One region of the Acetobacter sp. DmW_043 genome, then DNA from elsewhere that is predicted to be linked to it. Evidence: riboswitches for the same ligand, from Rfam matches in the RefSeq annotation. Region 1 holds a riboswitch; the other holds the start of a gene.
What was found. A riboswitch is a leader RNA that binds a small molecule or an ion and turns the genes downstream of it on or off. The one in region 1 is predicted to bind cobalamin.
Positions count from the first base shown of each region.

Region 2: another riboswitch for cobalamin. It lies ahead of HK11_RS09680 (DUF1636 domain-containing protein); the one in region 1 lies ahead of HK11_RS10420 (hypothetical protein).

Region 1 is NZ_JOMN01000042.1:5,483-12,904, forward strand. Features, by position in the region: gene HK11_RS10415 (pyruvate carboxylase) at 1-1,924, shown strand, start outside; gene HK11_RS10420 (hypothetical protein) at 2,026-2,436, opposite strand; cobalamin riboswitch at 2,473-2,690, opposite strand; gene HK11_RS10425 (iron-containing alcohol dehydrogenase) at 2,825-3,982, shown strand; gene HK11_RS10430 (hypothetical protein) at 4,053-4,385, shown strand; gene HK11_RS10435 (nucleobase:cation symporter-2 family protein) at 4,434-5,783, opposite strand; gene HK11_RS10440 (nitronate monooxygenase family protein) at 5,811-6,863, opposite strand; gene HK11_RS10445 (sorbosone dehydrogenase family protein) at 6,876-7,422, opposite strand, start outside.
Region 2 is NZ_JOMN01000035.1:14,988-22,409, forward strand. Features, by position in the region: gene HK11_RS09670 (LysE family translocator) at 1-78, shown strand, start outside; gene HK11_RS09675 (hypothetical protein) at 246-599, opposite strand; cobalamin riboswitch at 840-1,098, shown strand; gene HK11_RS09680 (DUF1636 domain-containing protein) at 1,291-1,722, shown strand; gene cobW (cobalamin biosynthesis protein CobW) at 1,719-2,765, shown strand; gene cobN (cobaltochelatase subunit CobN) at 2,790-6,281, shown strand; gene HK11_RS09695 (cobyrinate a,c-diamide synthase) at 6,278-7,422, shown strand, end outside.

The DNA.
Region 1 (7,422 bases):
GTCGCCTCAGCCAGGAACGCGCGATTTGCTGCGTGACCTTGGTCCAGAAGGGTTCTCGCAGTGGGTGCTTGAACAAAAGCGCCTGCTGCTGACAGATACGACCATGCGCGATGCACATCAGTCCCTGTTCGCAACACGTATGCGCACAGCTGATATGAGCCGTATCGCACCGCGCTATGCACGTTTATTGCCAGATCTGTTTTCTCTTGAGTGCTGGGGTGGAGCAACGTTTGACGTTGCCATGCGCTTTTTAAAAGAGGACCCCTGGGATCGTCTCGATAAGCTTCGCACTGCAGTGCCAAATATACTGCTGCAAATGCTGATACGAGGTTCTAACGCAGTTGGGTATACAAATTATGCCGATAACGTTGTGCAGTATTTTATTAAACAGGCCGCTGCACGTGGTGTGGATGTGTTTCGTATTTTTGACTCACTGAACTGGGTTGAAAATATTCGTGTTGCGATGGATGCAGTGCTCGAAACAGATGCCCTGTGTGAAGGGACGATCTGTTATACCGGTGATCTGCATGATCCGGCCCGGCCAAAATACAATCTGAAATATTATGTCGATATGGCAAAGCAGATTGAAAAGGCAGGCGCCCATATTCTTGGCATTAAAGATATGGCTGGTGTGTGCCGTCCGGCGGCCATTAAAACACTGGTAAAGGCATTAAAGGAAGAAGTCGGTCTGCCGATTCATTTTCATACGCATGATACGAGCGGAGGGTCGGTGGCCAGTGTACTGGCCGCAGCTGAAGCCGGCGTTGACATTGTCGACGGTGCGATGGATGCCATGAGTGGCCTGACATCTCAGCCAAGTCTTGGTGCTGTTATTGCATCGTTGCAGCATACTGAGCGTGACACTGGCCTGACACCAGAGCGTATCGCGCCGTTCTCCCGTTACTGGGAGGGGGTTCGTCAGTCATACGCACCATTTGAGGCTGATATCCGCTCAGGTACCTCTGACGTGTATCGTCATGAAATGCCAGGAGGGCAGTATACTAACCTGCGTGAACAGGCCCGCTCTATGGGGCTTGATCATCTGTGGGATTCTGTGGCGCAGGCATATGCTGATGTAAATAAATTATTTGGCGATATTGTTAAGGTTACACCATCTTCTAAAGTGGTGGGTGACCTTGCGCTGTTCATGGTTGCTAATGACCTGACACCGCAGGATATTATGGATCCGGAAAGGGATATTGCTTTTCCTGACTCTGTTATCTCCATGATGCGCGGTGACATTGGCTATCCGGCTGATGGTTTCCCGGAAGCGTTACAGGCGCGTATTCTTAAAGGGCAGAAGCCGGTTGAGGGGCGTGCCGCGGCACATATTCCGCCGGTCGATCTTGAGCAGGCCCGTCAGAGTGCAAAAGAGGCGACTGGTCAGGATATTGATGATGCAGCTCTCGCAAGCTGGCTGATGTATCCTAAAGTCTATACAGACTATATTACGCACAGGCGTAAATATGGTGACGTTTCTGTGCTTTCTACGCCTGTATTTTTCTATGGTCTGAATGACAAAGACGAAGTTGCCGCTGAAATTGAGCCTGGTAAAACGCTGATTATTCGTCTGCTGGGTCAAACTGATGAGCCTGATACCGGTGAGACCAGATTGTTCTTCGAGCTTAATGGTCAGGCAAGAACGATGGGGTTTGTCAAAGCTGGTGCTCAGGCCAAAAAACAGACCCGGCTTAAGGCAGACCCGGCAGATGCATCACAAATTGCCGCTCCTATGCCCGGCATGGTGTCTGTTGTCGGGGTTAAAGCGGGCCAGAAGGTGAAGAAGGGTGATCTGCTGGTGTCAGTTGAAGCCATGAAAATGGAGACAGCAATCACTGCCGATCGTGACGCGACAGTGACGCGTGTTCATGTTGTTTCAGGTGATATCATTGATGCTAAAGATCTGCTGCTTGAGCTGTCATAAAGAGTGACTGTAGTAAAATGAAGAAGGCCCGGAGGGATGATATTTCTCCGGGCCTTTTTTGTAAAATGCAGCTGATGCAACAGGTGGTTTTTTAAAAGCTGCTACGGTGCATTATAGCGTGCCATTGCGGCGGCCCTTGCACCCAGTGTCCAGTGTATTGTGACGTATGTCCGTAAAATATGTTGTGCGGCATCTCTGTCATCAGATCCTCTGACTGAAGGAAGTGTTTCCAGCAAATCAAGTGCCTGTGCGAGCAGGGGGCGAAAGGCTGCTTCCAGAGCATGTCCTCTGGCATTATGAGCTGAAGGCGAGGTGCCAAAAGTGGCTGAAAAAATAGTGTAGCCACTTTTAAAAATAACATCCTCCTGGTTGGGGGGAGGTTGCTGAGCAGTGTGTGCTGCCCTCAGAGCTTCGGCACGGGAGGGGCAGTCTCTGATTAAAGTGAGAACAAGAGGGTGAAGGTCTGACTGAGCTGAACAGGTATGTGATTGTGGTGTGATACGAGGTGTCATGATACGATCTTAGCCTCCGGTACATCCCGCCCGGCGACACGGTAAGGCGACGGCAGCAGGTCTCCTGGCTTGAGGATCATCAGTTCTGATCTGGCCTTCCCGGTGGTGTGCACCAGTGGCTCGTCTTTACGACGTGAAAATCAGACCCATACCACATACAGTTGCGGGAGCAGCTGCCGACTTACCTTGCATGTAAAGGCTTACGGCATTCCCTGTTAGCCCGCTTGCGCGGGACTGCCGACAAGAGGGTCCAGTAATGCACATAACGGGTGTTAAGAGCAATATTACAGTGTGATTACGGCGGGAATAGATATCCCGGGCCTCTTGTCTCATGCAGGGGGAGACCTCACATAACATACACATCCTTCTGACCAGGAAAGTGGATATTATGCTGAATTTTGAGCTCTATAACCCTACACGCATTGTTTTTGGGCGTGAGAGTACGGCAAAACTTGATACACTGATTGCACAGGATGCGCGGGTTCTTGTTCTGCTGGGTGGGGAAAGTGCAAAAAAGAACGGCACTCTTGCTGAGGTACGCGCTGCTCTTGGTGCCCGTGAAGTGCATGAGTTTAGCGGTATTGAGCCAAACCCGACTTATGAAACACTGATGAAGGCTGTAGGCCTTATTCGCGAAAAGAAAATCGATTTTCTGCTTGCTGTCGGGGGAGGCTCAGTCATTGACGGCACAAAATTTGTTGCCGCTGCCGTAAACTATGAGGGAGATCCGTGGGAAATTCTTCAAACCTACGGTAAAAAAATCACCACTGCCCTGCCTTTTGGTACAGTGCTGACGCTGCCGGCCACCGGTTCAGAAATGAATGATGGTTCGGTTATTACGCGTAAAGAGACACATACGAAGCTTGCTTTTCAGAACCCTCTGGTTTTCCCGCAGTTTTCTGTCCTGGATCCGACAAAAACATTTACTTTACCTGCACGGCAGATTGCTAACGGTGTTGTTGATTCCTTTGTTCATATTATCGAGCAGTATCTGACATATCCTGCTGATGGCATGGTGCAGGATCGTTTTGCTGAAGGTCTGTTACAGACACTTATTGAAATCGGCCCGAAATTACAGACTGCGGGTAACGACTATGATCTGCGGGCAAATTTCATGTGGGTTGCAACGCTTGCACTTAATGGCCTGATTGGTGCCGGTGTACCTCAGGACTGGTCAACCCATATGATCGGCCATGAGCTGACCGCGCGTTACGATATCGACCATGCAAGAACACTTGCCGTCGTGCTGCCTGCCAGCCTGAATGTGCGCCGTGAGTCCAAACGGGCTAAGCTGCTCCAGTATGCAGATCGTGTATGGCACATCACCTCGGGTTCTGAAGATGAGCGTATTGATGCGGCTATTGAACGCACACGTAAGTTTTTTGAGGAGATGGGGATACAGACACACCTTCGTGACTATGATGTGCCTGCCAGCGATATTACTGTGATCGTTGAACAGCTGCGTAAAAATGGCATGGTAAAACTGGGCGAACAGCATGATGTTACCCCGGAAATCAGCCAGAAAATTCTTGAAGTCAGTTACTGAGGTATAATGCGGCTCTCTGAAAATATATCGGAGAGCAGCACTTAATAACAGCCCGGAGGAACGCATTCATATGAGTAACCCACTCGAGCAGTCTCCACAGCAGAATGCCCGCATTCTCGCAAAAGCACATGAAATGTGGGAGCGGGATGGCAAGCCCGCCTGCGGACCAGAAGCTTATAAAGAAAAGGCAGCAGATCTTATCGGGATGGAAAGTGCCCCTGATGCTGGTCAGATCCCTGTAAAGCCCTTTTCACCTGTCGGGCCGGAGGGAGAGCCTGTTGAGGAGGCCTGGCTGGAAGAGAACCTTGGTAATCCAGGCGGTAGTATGAATGAACTGGATGATAAGCGTGAAGTGCCGTTTGCAACACGCCGCCAGGAAAGCGAAGCCCTGAAAAAGGACTGAGCTATAAATACACTTCACGAATATGATGCGATTATTATGTTCGTGAAGTTATCTGCCGCTCTTTAGTGTTATATGATTAAAGAACAGATGCAGAATAATGGCTGATAATGCCCCCAGTGTGATACCACTCCCGAAAATAATATGTGCCCAGGCAGGCATTTTATCTGTGATATGCGGCTGAGCGGTTGCCAGCATGCCAAGACCAATGCTGGTGCCAACAATAATCATGTTGTTCTGATTATCAAAATCAACCTGGGCTAAGGTCTGAATACCAACTACGGCGACTGTTGCGAACATGGCCAGTGCAGCACCACCCAGAACGGGAAGGGGAACACAGGCCATAATGGCTGCAAGCCTGGGAATACACCCCATAATAATCATAAAAACTGCGGCCGATGCGACCACCCAGCGGCTTTTAATCCGGGTAAGGCGGACCAGGCCAATATTTTCTGCAAAGCAGGTGTAAGGGAAAGAATTGAACACACCGCCAATAAATGTGGCCAGTCCGTCAGCCCGGATGGCGCGAGCAATGTCCTGTGGTGTAATGTCTTTTTTGACGATCATGCCGGTTGCAAAAACGTCACCTGTTGTTTCCAGCATAGAAATAATCATCACAACGATGAGTGACGCGATGGGAAGAAGATGAAATTCTGGCATGCCAAAATAAAAAGGCTGCACCATCGTAAGTAAAGGTGCAGAGCTTACAGTGCTAAAATGAGCATCTCCCAGGGCCCAGGCAACCAGTGTGCCACAGATCAGGCCGAGTAAAACGGCAATTGTGGCGAGAAACCCGCGAAAAAATTTCTGAATAGCGAGAATACAAAATAAAGTGCCCAGGCCATAAGCTACATTGCGTAACTCAACCGGGTCCTGCATCGCACTGGTGCTATGCCCGGCAACGATATCATTCGCTGCAACGGGCAGCAGCCCCAGCCCGATAACCAGAATAATTGACCCTGTGACAACAGGTGGAAAAAAACGAATAAGACGTGAAAAATAAGGGGCCATAAAACAGGAGAATAAGCCTGCGACTATCACCGCTCCAAAAATCTGACGTAGTCCGGTTACTCCGCCGCCGGCAGAGGCCCCGATAGCAATCATCGGCATAACAGCGACAAAAGTCACACCCTGAAGCAGTGGCAGACGCACGCCGATTTTGCCGATGCCCACAGCCTGCATCAGAGAGGCTATACCACAGGTGAACAGGTCTGCCTCGATCAGGTGCTCCAGTTCATTACGGGATAGCCCAAGAGCGCCGGCCAGCAGGATAGGGACGATAACGGCCGCTGCGTAAAATGTTAAAACATGCTGAAAGCCATAGACGACGAGTTCCCACAACGGAAGAACCTGATCGACCGGATGAGTGTGCTTATCCGAAGGAGATATTTCAGAAGGCAAGCGAGCTAACTTTCCTGACAGGATGTATCAAAGGCCGCTCTTCATTTCGGCCTCAAGCGTTTTCATTAAAGTATGGACCGGTAAAAAGCGGCATAATGGCGCACCCTGACCCGCCCAGTGTGCCGCAAAACTATGATTATTTTGTTGTCTGGCCGCATGGTGCAGAGCTTTTCCGGCATCATAAGCAATCGGGTAAGGCGGTGGAGATGTGTCACAGTCCAGAGCGCTGAAGCTATTTGGAATAATGCGGGCAGGGCGTCCTGATACCAGGTGTGTGAGCTGTGTGTGCCAGGCTTCATCGCTTGTTAATGCCTGACGATAGGCCGCACTGATGCCAGTTTCAGGGCAACCTAAAAAAGCTGTGCCCAGCTGTGCTGCAATTGCCCCGCTGCGTAACGCTGAAATAACAGCTGAGCCATCCATTATTCCACCAGCGGCAATAACCGGCAAAGGACAGTTTTTTGTCAGGAGGCCTGTAAGCACTGCGGTTGAATAAGCATCATCACGTGAAGTGGTATCAAAAATTCCCCGGTGCCCGCCAGCCTCGATGCCCTGAGCAACAAGAATATCAATACCGTTTTCCTGTGCTTTTTTTGCTTCTGCCAGACAGGTGACGGTTGCCATTAAAATGATACCGGCTTGTTTTAAGGCTGTAATTTTTTCGTGTGAGGGCAGACCAAAGTGAAAACTGACCACTGATGGCTTCAAAGCTAAAAGAACTGAAACTATGTCCGGAGTATTATCAAAATTTTGGTAGGGGGCTGTGAGCGTATCAGGCGGAGATGATCCGAAAGCTTTAAATAAAGGAGCAAGGCAGGTTAGCCAGCGTTGTTCGCTTATCGGATCGCGCCGGGGCTCGTCATGGGCAAAAAAATTGACGTTAAATGGCTGAGCAGTTTTTTCCTGCATTTCTTTTATAAGTGTTGCGGCTGTTGCTGCATTTACGGCCCCCAGTCCGAGAGAGCCCATTCCGCCGGCATTGCTCACGGCAGCAGCCAGAGCGGGTGTTGTAACGCCAGCCATGGGGGCCTGAATAATCGGGAGCCTTAAGTGTAGCTTTGTCATATCAAACCCTGTCATTCATCACCTGAGTTAGCGCGTGGTGTGGGACAGCCTCAAAATCGTGCCGTTATGGTCTTCAGAGATAAGTAAAGTGCCATCTGGCATGGTAGCCAGTCCGGTGGGGGAACCAGATGGCATCCTGCCTGAGTGTGCACTGTCAGGCCAGCCCCATATGACGGGCTGGGGGGAGGTTTCAGGTTTTCCATCCGCCGCGAGTTTCAGGCTCATGACACGATGGCCTGTATCACGATAGCCATGATAGGTCATGATGATGTTGCCTGAGAGAGAAGGAATAGCCTGGCTGTTATACACCAGTACGCCCAGAGGAGCAGCATGGGCTGGCAGAAGCATGTCGGGCGAGGGGATGGCTGAACAGTCATGTTGCGGATATTCAGGAGCGGGGCGTTTATTATCAAAACAATAAGGCCACCCGTAATCTGTTCCTTTTTGAATTATATATAATGGTTCATGCGGCAGGGTTTTATCTGAGAGTTTTAAATCAACAACATTAATGCTGTCGCGCCCGTTACCAATGGCGAGGAGCTTCCCGTCAGGCAGGACAGTTAATGCCGCTGCA
Region 2 (7,422 bases), on a different contig from region 1:
GTGAAAGTGCTCGACCGCATTACCGGTTGTTTGTTTATTGCATTTGGGCTTCGTCTGGCCTTGTCGCGTGCTGACTAGCGGGTGGTGTTATCGTGGGTTTACCAGCCAGCTGATACGACGCGCCATAAAGGTGAAAGGTATGGCGAGAACACCTATCACGGCAAATACAATTAATAAAATCATAGGAATAAAAAAGTTTTCATCAGTTGCATTCTGTGGTGGGAATTTAAAAGAAAGAACTGAAATTAAAATCCCTGAAATTGAAAAAAAGTAATAATAATTAAGTAATTTCCGTGTTTTTTTAACAGTAAAATTCTTTTTTCTTTATTTTTATTATGAATACCTCTTCTTGCTGTTATCTGTATATATCCTACAAATATCGCTGAAGCAATAATTGCAAAAAAAATAGAAAATTCTTTGTGATAATTTATAAATCTTAAGTACAGAGGTAAGATCGTAGAAATTATTCCCATTCCTAAGGGCACAGAGTATCCTATGACAAGAACACGATTTTCGTTGGGTTTTGTTCCGATCTGGTCATCAAGTAGAATGTTTTTTATAAAATAATCAAACTCTTTTATTTTCTTTCTTATGCTCATTACTGTTTCTTTGCTGATATAGCATGGAAAGAGAAATGCCTGATGTGTCAGGCGACAATATCGTTTTACGTCATAAATGAAAATTAGTTAATGTATAAAATTATCTGGCGTAATTTTTATGATAAATGTTGAACGATTACTTTGTTTTCTAAGTGGGCAGAAGGTTACTCCTGCTCCTGTGGGTGACACATCCCGATCAGGTTAGTTATTTTGTCCGCTCTTGAAAAAAAAGAGGTTTACGATCATTGTCCGCGCAATGGTGTTCCGTGAGGAATGAAAAGGGAAGAACGGTGCATGGCTCAGGCTGTTAATCCGTCGCTGCCCCCGCAACTGTAAGTGAGTTTATCATACCTCTGCTGCCGGTTCGCTGGCAGCCTCCACCGGCTGTAACAGGTGCGGGAAGGAGCAGGGTATGATGTTGGTCTGAGCTATGCGTAAGCAGGCTTTTCAGGCCGACAGCCCATAAGCCAGGAGACCTGCCATTATATAAAGCCAGCCTTGTTAATCTGGTGGTTTTATAGCGAAATCCGATGCAGTGTTACATCTGGCGGGGTGCCCGGTTTGTAACCAGTGTGTAGCGATATGCTATGCATGCTCTCAGTCTTTTTCTGTCATGACTGGGGGGCTGCTTTTTTCTGCACCCGGGTTGTGTCTGGCCCTTGCTGCGCGGGGCTGTGTGTCAGGAGACAGAATGTCAGCGTCCTCTTCATCAGCAGATATGCCGGATATCCCCATCCTGCATGTGTGCCTTACCTGTCGCCGTGGTGGCCCGGCCATGGACCGCCCGCCTGGTGCACAGCTGTACGATCGTTTGCTGGCTCTGACTGATGCAGAAAAAGTGCAGGATCCCGCACTAATTCCTGCTGCTGAGATCAGAGGTGTTGAATGTCTGGCATCGTGTGATCGCGGGTGCACAGCTGCAATTGCCATGAAAGGGCGCTGGACCTGGCTTATGGGCCACCTTGGCCCTGAAAAAGCCGAAGATATACTGACATATGCCCGTTTATATGCTGCCAGTAAAAAGGGTACGGTTATGCCATCGCGTCGCCCGGCAGCCTTGTCTGATATGGTGCTGGGGCGTGTCCCGGCGTGTCTTTATGAGAGAGAGGATGAACAGTCATGAATAAAGCACTTCCTTCGCGCGTTCCGGTTACTATCATCAGTGGTTTTCTGGGGGCAGGTAAAACCACGCTGCTGCGGCATATTTTGCAAAATGCCAAAGGGCATCGCATTGCTGTGGTGGTTAATGAGTTTGGTTCTCTTGGTGTAGACGGTGAAATTTTGCGTGGCTGCGGTATTGAAGGCTGCCGCGATGATGATGTCGTTGAACTGGTGAATGGCTGCCTGTGCTGTACCGTCGCTGACGACTTCCTGCCGGCGATGGAGGCATTGCTCGATCGTGCGGATCCACCCGAGCATGTCGTGATCGAAACTTCAGGCCTGGCGCTGCCAAAACCGTTACTGAAAGCCTTTGGCTGGCCTACGATAAGAAGCCGTATGACGGTTGATGGTGTTATAACCGTGGTTGATGCGCCTGCTATTGCCACCGGCCGTTTTGCTGATGACCCGGAGGCCGTTGCCCGCCAGCGCGAAGCTGACCCGTCTCTCGACCATGACAACCCTCTGGCTGAGGTGTTTGAAGACCAGCTGAATGCTGCTGATCTGGTTGTGCTGAATAAAACAGACCTGACTGATGCAGAGGAGCTGGCAAAAGTTGAGGCAGAGATCCGCCGTCTGGCTCCGCGTCCGGTGCAGATTATCCGTGCAGCAGAGGGTCGGGTAGATCCTGCTATCCTGCTGGGTATTGGCGCTGAAGCTGAGGCAGACCTTGATGCACGTCCTTCCCATCATGATGCGGAAGAGGGCGAGCATGAGCATGATGATTTTGAGAGTTTCGTTGTTGAAGTGCCTGAGCAAAAAGATGTTGAGACATTTCTGAGCCGTTTGCAGGATGTTGCCGCGCGTTTTGATGTTTTGCGTATGAAAGGTTTTGCTGCCGTGCAGGGTAAAGCCATGCGTCTGGCCGTGCAGGGTGTTGGTACGCGTTTTCGCTACGAATTTGACCGTTCGCTGCCTGCAGCTGGGGTGCGTACTGGCCAGATTGTGGTCATTGGCCAGAAAGGGCTTGAGGAAGCCGCCGTGCGTCAGGCTCTGGCAGGCGTATAATCCTTAAAGGCAGGCTGGCACGTTATGCACCTTCTTGTTCGTGAAAACCGCACACTTGATGAACAGGACCAGGCAGAAGATCTGGGGCTTGATCCCGCAGAGCTGATTGTTCTTTCGTTTACTGAGACAGATCTTCTGGGGCTGCGTGACGCGATTACCCGCCGGGCCGCGGAGCATGCCGGGCAGAGCACGCATGCCAGTATACAGGTCGTGCCACTGGCACGCCTGCGGCATCCTATGTCTGTCGATTTATTTATCGATACAACACTGAGCCAGGCGCGTTGTGTGGTTGTGCGTCTGCTTGGGGGCCTTGATTACTGGCGCTATGGTGCTGAGGAGCTTTCGGGCTGGTGCAGGGCAAAGGGCGTGCCACTTGTGTTTTTGCCTGGTGACTGTGTGCATACCCGCCGGAAAGAGGGGGAGGCAGAGGAAGATGATCCTTTGCTGGCCTCTCTGTCCACGATTGATCCGGAGCAGAGAAAACGCCTGATCGGTTTTTTTCGCTATGGCGGGCCACGTAATATGACCTGTGCGCTGGAGGTTATGGAGGCCATTGTCAGGGGCGTGCCTGATGCAGGGCAGGCGCCTGAACCGCTGCCAGACTGGGGCGTTTATCGTACTTTTTCTGCTGCTCCGCCACCGGTTCAGCAGCCGTCTGGCTGGTGTGCTGCCTTGCCGGAGGGAGCAGCAGCCAGAGTTGTCGTGGTGTTTTATCGCGCCCATTTGCTGGTGGGTGACCACAGCGCACCTGAAGAGCTGGCGCGTCAGTTGTCACAGCATGGTTGTCGTGTCGATATGGTGTTTGTCACATCTTTGCGGGATACAAAAGTAGCCGGCGCGCTTAATGACTGGCTGGCGCAGGTACACCCTGATTGTCTGGTGAATGCTACGGTATTTTCCTCCCGTGACAGGGATGGGCAGTCTCCTCTTCTTTCAGCCGGTGTGCCTGTTATTCAGCTGTTGCAGCCTGGCACAACCCAGGGGCTGTGGCAGGCAAGCGCCAGAGGGCTCTCACGTGCTGACCTGGCCATGCAGGTTGTTTTACCTGAGCTTGATGGCAGCATTGCGAGTTTTCCCGTCTCCTTCCGTGAGGAAACTGCGCCTGGTCAGCCTGCATCCCGCCAGATTTATGCTCCGGGTACAGAGCAGGCTGTTGCGCGTATTATGGGCTGGTTACGCCTGCGTTGCCTGCTGCCTGAGCACAGGCAGGTCGGGCTTGTGTTGTCTGACTATCCTGGTGCTGGCGTGCCTGGTGCGCAGGGCTGTGACACAGGTCACACTGCTCATGCCGTCGGGCTTGACAGTTTCGCCAGCCTTTCTTCCATCCTGAGGCTGATGCAGGCTGAGGGGTATGAAACAGGCATACTGCCCACGCAGGCAGAGCTGGTGCAGATGATGACACAACAGGCACCCCGGCCTGTTCTTTCTCTTGATCAGTACAGGCAGCTGACAGAAAAACTGCCGCCGGCCTTTATGCAGAGTGTCTGTGCGGCCTGGGGTGAACCGGAAGATGATTCCGCGGTGCATCAGGGTGTGTTTCATCTGCGTGTTGTGTCATTCGAAGCGATTACATTGGCCGTGCAGCCTGACAGAGGACGCGCGGCTGACCGTAAAGCGCAGTATCACGACCCTGATAGTCCGCCTTGTCATGCTTATATCGCGTTTTATCTGTGGTTACGTGTTTGCCGCCATCTTGATGCCATGGTGCACCTGGGTACACATGGCACACTTGAGTGGCTGCCAGGTAAAGCGGCAGCGCTCTCGCCCTCTTGCTCCTCTGCGGTGCTGACAGGTGGTCTGCCGGTTATTTATCCGTTTATTGTCAATAACCCTGGTGAGGCAGCTGCAGCCAGACGGCGCCTTGGGGCAGTAACAATCGGACATATGACGCCGCCGGTGATGCAGGCTGGTCTGTCAGAAGATATGCAAATCCTGGAAAGGCTGATTGATGAGTATGCTGAGGCTGACGGGCTTGATTTCAGGCGCGGGGCCTTGTTGCGACAGGAGATTCTTGAGCGCGCAACCCGTGCCGGGGTCCTGGCAGAGAGTGGCGTACGTCCCGGGGATGAAGATGAAGACGAAGCACTTGCCCGCCTTGATGCCTATTTGTGTGATGTAAAAGATTTGCAGATCCGTGATGGTCTGCATATTTTTGGTCAGCGTGCACCTGGTTATGATACTCTGGTCGATATGATTTCGCAGGCCTGTGGTCAGGGGTATGACCGTGACGATATTGCCCGGCGTGTGGCTTTAAGTGCAGAGGCAGAGGCGAATGCTCTGCGTGATGCGCTGGCAGGGCGCCTTGTGCCGGCGGGGCCGGCTGGGGCGCCAACGCGCGGGCGGGCTGATGTGCTGCCCACCGGGCGAAATCTTTTTACTCTCGACCCGCGTGCCCTGCCCACACCCTCTGCCATGCAGCTTGCTGCAAAAATGGAAAAATTGCTGCTTACCCGTCATTTGCAGGAGCAGGGTGAGCCGCTGACGCATCTGGTTATGGATTTATGGGGGTCTTCTTCTTTGCGTACAGGAGGAGAGGATATGGCTCTGGCCCTGCGTCTGATGGGGGTTGAAATAACCCGTAAAACCGGCACGGGGCATGTGCAGGGGTTTGAAATTATACCACTGGCGGTGCTCGATCGCCCGCGTGTTGATGTTACACTGCGGATATCAGGTTTGTTTCGTGATGCTTTCCCTGATCAGATTGCTTTGTTTGACCAGGTCGTTTCTGCTGTTGCCGCGAGAGATGAGGCCGCTGAGTGGAACCCGCTTGCCGCTTCGGTTAAAGGGCTTGAGGGAGATGCCCTGAAGCAGGCAGGTGCCCGTATATTTGGTGCGGCTATGGGGAGCTATGGCACTGGTGTCGAAGCGCATCTGCATAATGGTACATGGGGCAAAGCCGATGAGCTTGGGCAGGCCTGGCTGAAGGGCTCCGCCTGGACATATGGCGGCGGGCGTGATGGCCAGCAGAATATTGAAGGTCTGGCTGCTTTGTTGCAGCGGGCGAATGCTGTTTTGCATGTGCAGGATCACGCTGAAACAGACATGCTCGAAAGCCCTGAAAATGCTGCACATGAGGGCGGACTTGCCGCAGCGGCGGCATCACTCGGGGCGCGGCCGGCATTGTGGCATGGTGATACGTCCCGGCCTGATGCTCCCCGCCTGCGCGCGACTGAACAGGAAGTTGCCCGTATTGTCAGAGGCCGGCTTGCTAACCCGCGCTGGATAGAAGGCATGCAGCGGCACGGATATGCCGGTGCGGCCGAGATGACACGCGGGGTCGAGGCATTGCACGGTTTTGCAGCAACGGTGCCGGCACGCTTTGACAGACAGTTTGACCTGGTCTTTGCCCGGACTTTAGGTGATGAGAGTTGCAGTGCCTTTTTACAAAAGGTTAACCCTGCTGCGTGGGAGGCTATGCGAGCATGGTTTACGTCAGCCATGCAGCGTGGATTGTGGCACCCCCGCTCTAATAGTGTTGCTGACGCGCTCGAGGGTTCAGGAGAAAGTTCCATATGACAGTACGTGCCCTCATGGTGGCTGCTCCACGTTCAGGAGGGGGTAAAACAACACTGACAGTTGCTCTGCTGGCGGCTTTTAAGCGCAGAGGGCTGCGGGTGAGTGCGATTAAAACAGGTCCTGATTATATCGACCCTGCTTTTCATGCGGCTATTACGGGCCGGTATGGCCTCAACATTGACAGCTGGTGTATGCCTCCTGATTTACAGGCCTGCCTGCTGCAGGCAGCAGGACATGACGCTGATCTGGTTATTGTTGAATCAGCTATGGGGTTGTTTGACGGTCTGACCGGGCCGGAGGGCGCACGTGGCTCCCCTTCAGATATCGCAGCACGTTTTGGTATTCCTGTTTTGCTGGTGCTTGATGTGTCAGGGCAGGGGCAGTCTGTCGGGCCGATTGCTAAAGGCTTTGCTTCATGGCGCCCCGATGTGACAATTGCCGGTGTTGTTCTTAATCGTGTGGCATCGCCGCGTCATGTCAGGCTGACGACAGGCGCGATCGAGGCCGCTGGTCTGGCAGCATGTGGTGCGCTGATGCGTCAGGCTGGTCAATCATTACCAGAGAGGCACCTTGGGCTGGTGCAGGCGCGTGAGCATGGTGCCCTGACAGACTGGATTGAAAAACTGGCAGATAAAGCGGAGCAGGAGCTGGATCTTGATTCTGTGCTGGCTCTGGCTGCCCCGGTGGCTGCAATGCCTGTGACTGCTGAATTGACACGGCATGCTGTTTTATCGCCGCCAGGGCAGCGTATTGCTGTGGCGGAGGATGATGCATTTTCTTTTCTCTACGGTCATCTGGCCATGTTCTGGCGTCAGGCAGGGGCAGAGCTGGTGCCTTTTTCGCCGCTGGCAGATGAAGCACCTGATGAGAGCTGTGACGTATGCTGGCTGCCTGGAGGATACCCCGAGCTGCATGCCGGAGGACTTGCGCAGGCCAGACATTTTATAAGTGGCCTTCAGCATTTTTCTCGCACCCGCCCGGTGCATGGTGAATGCGGTGGTTATATGGTGCTGGGGCAATGCCTTGAAGATGCAGAAGGAAAAAAGCACGCTATGTCTGGTTTGCTTGCGCATAGTACATCATTTGCACGGCGCAAATTAAATCTTGGGTATCGGGAGGCAACATTGCGTGCAGATACGGT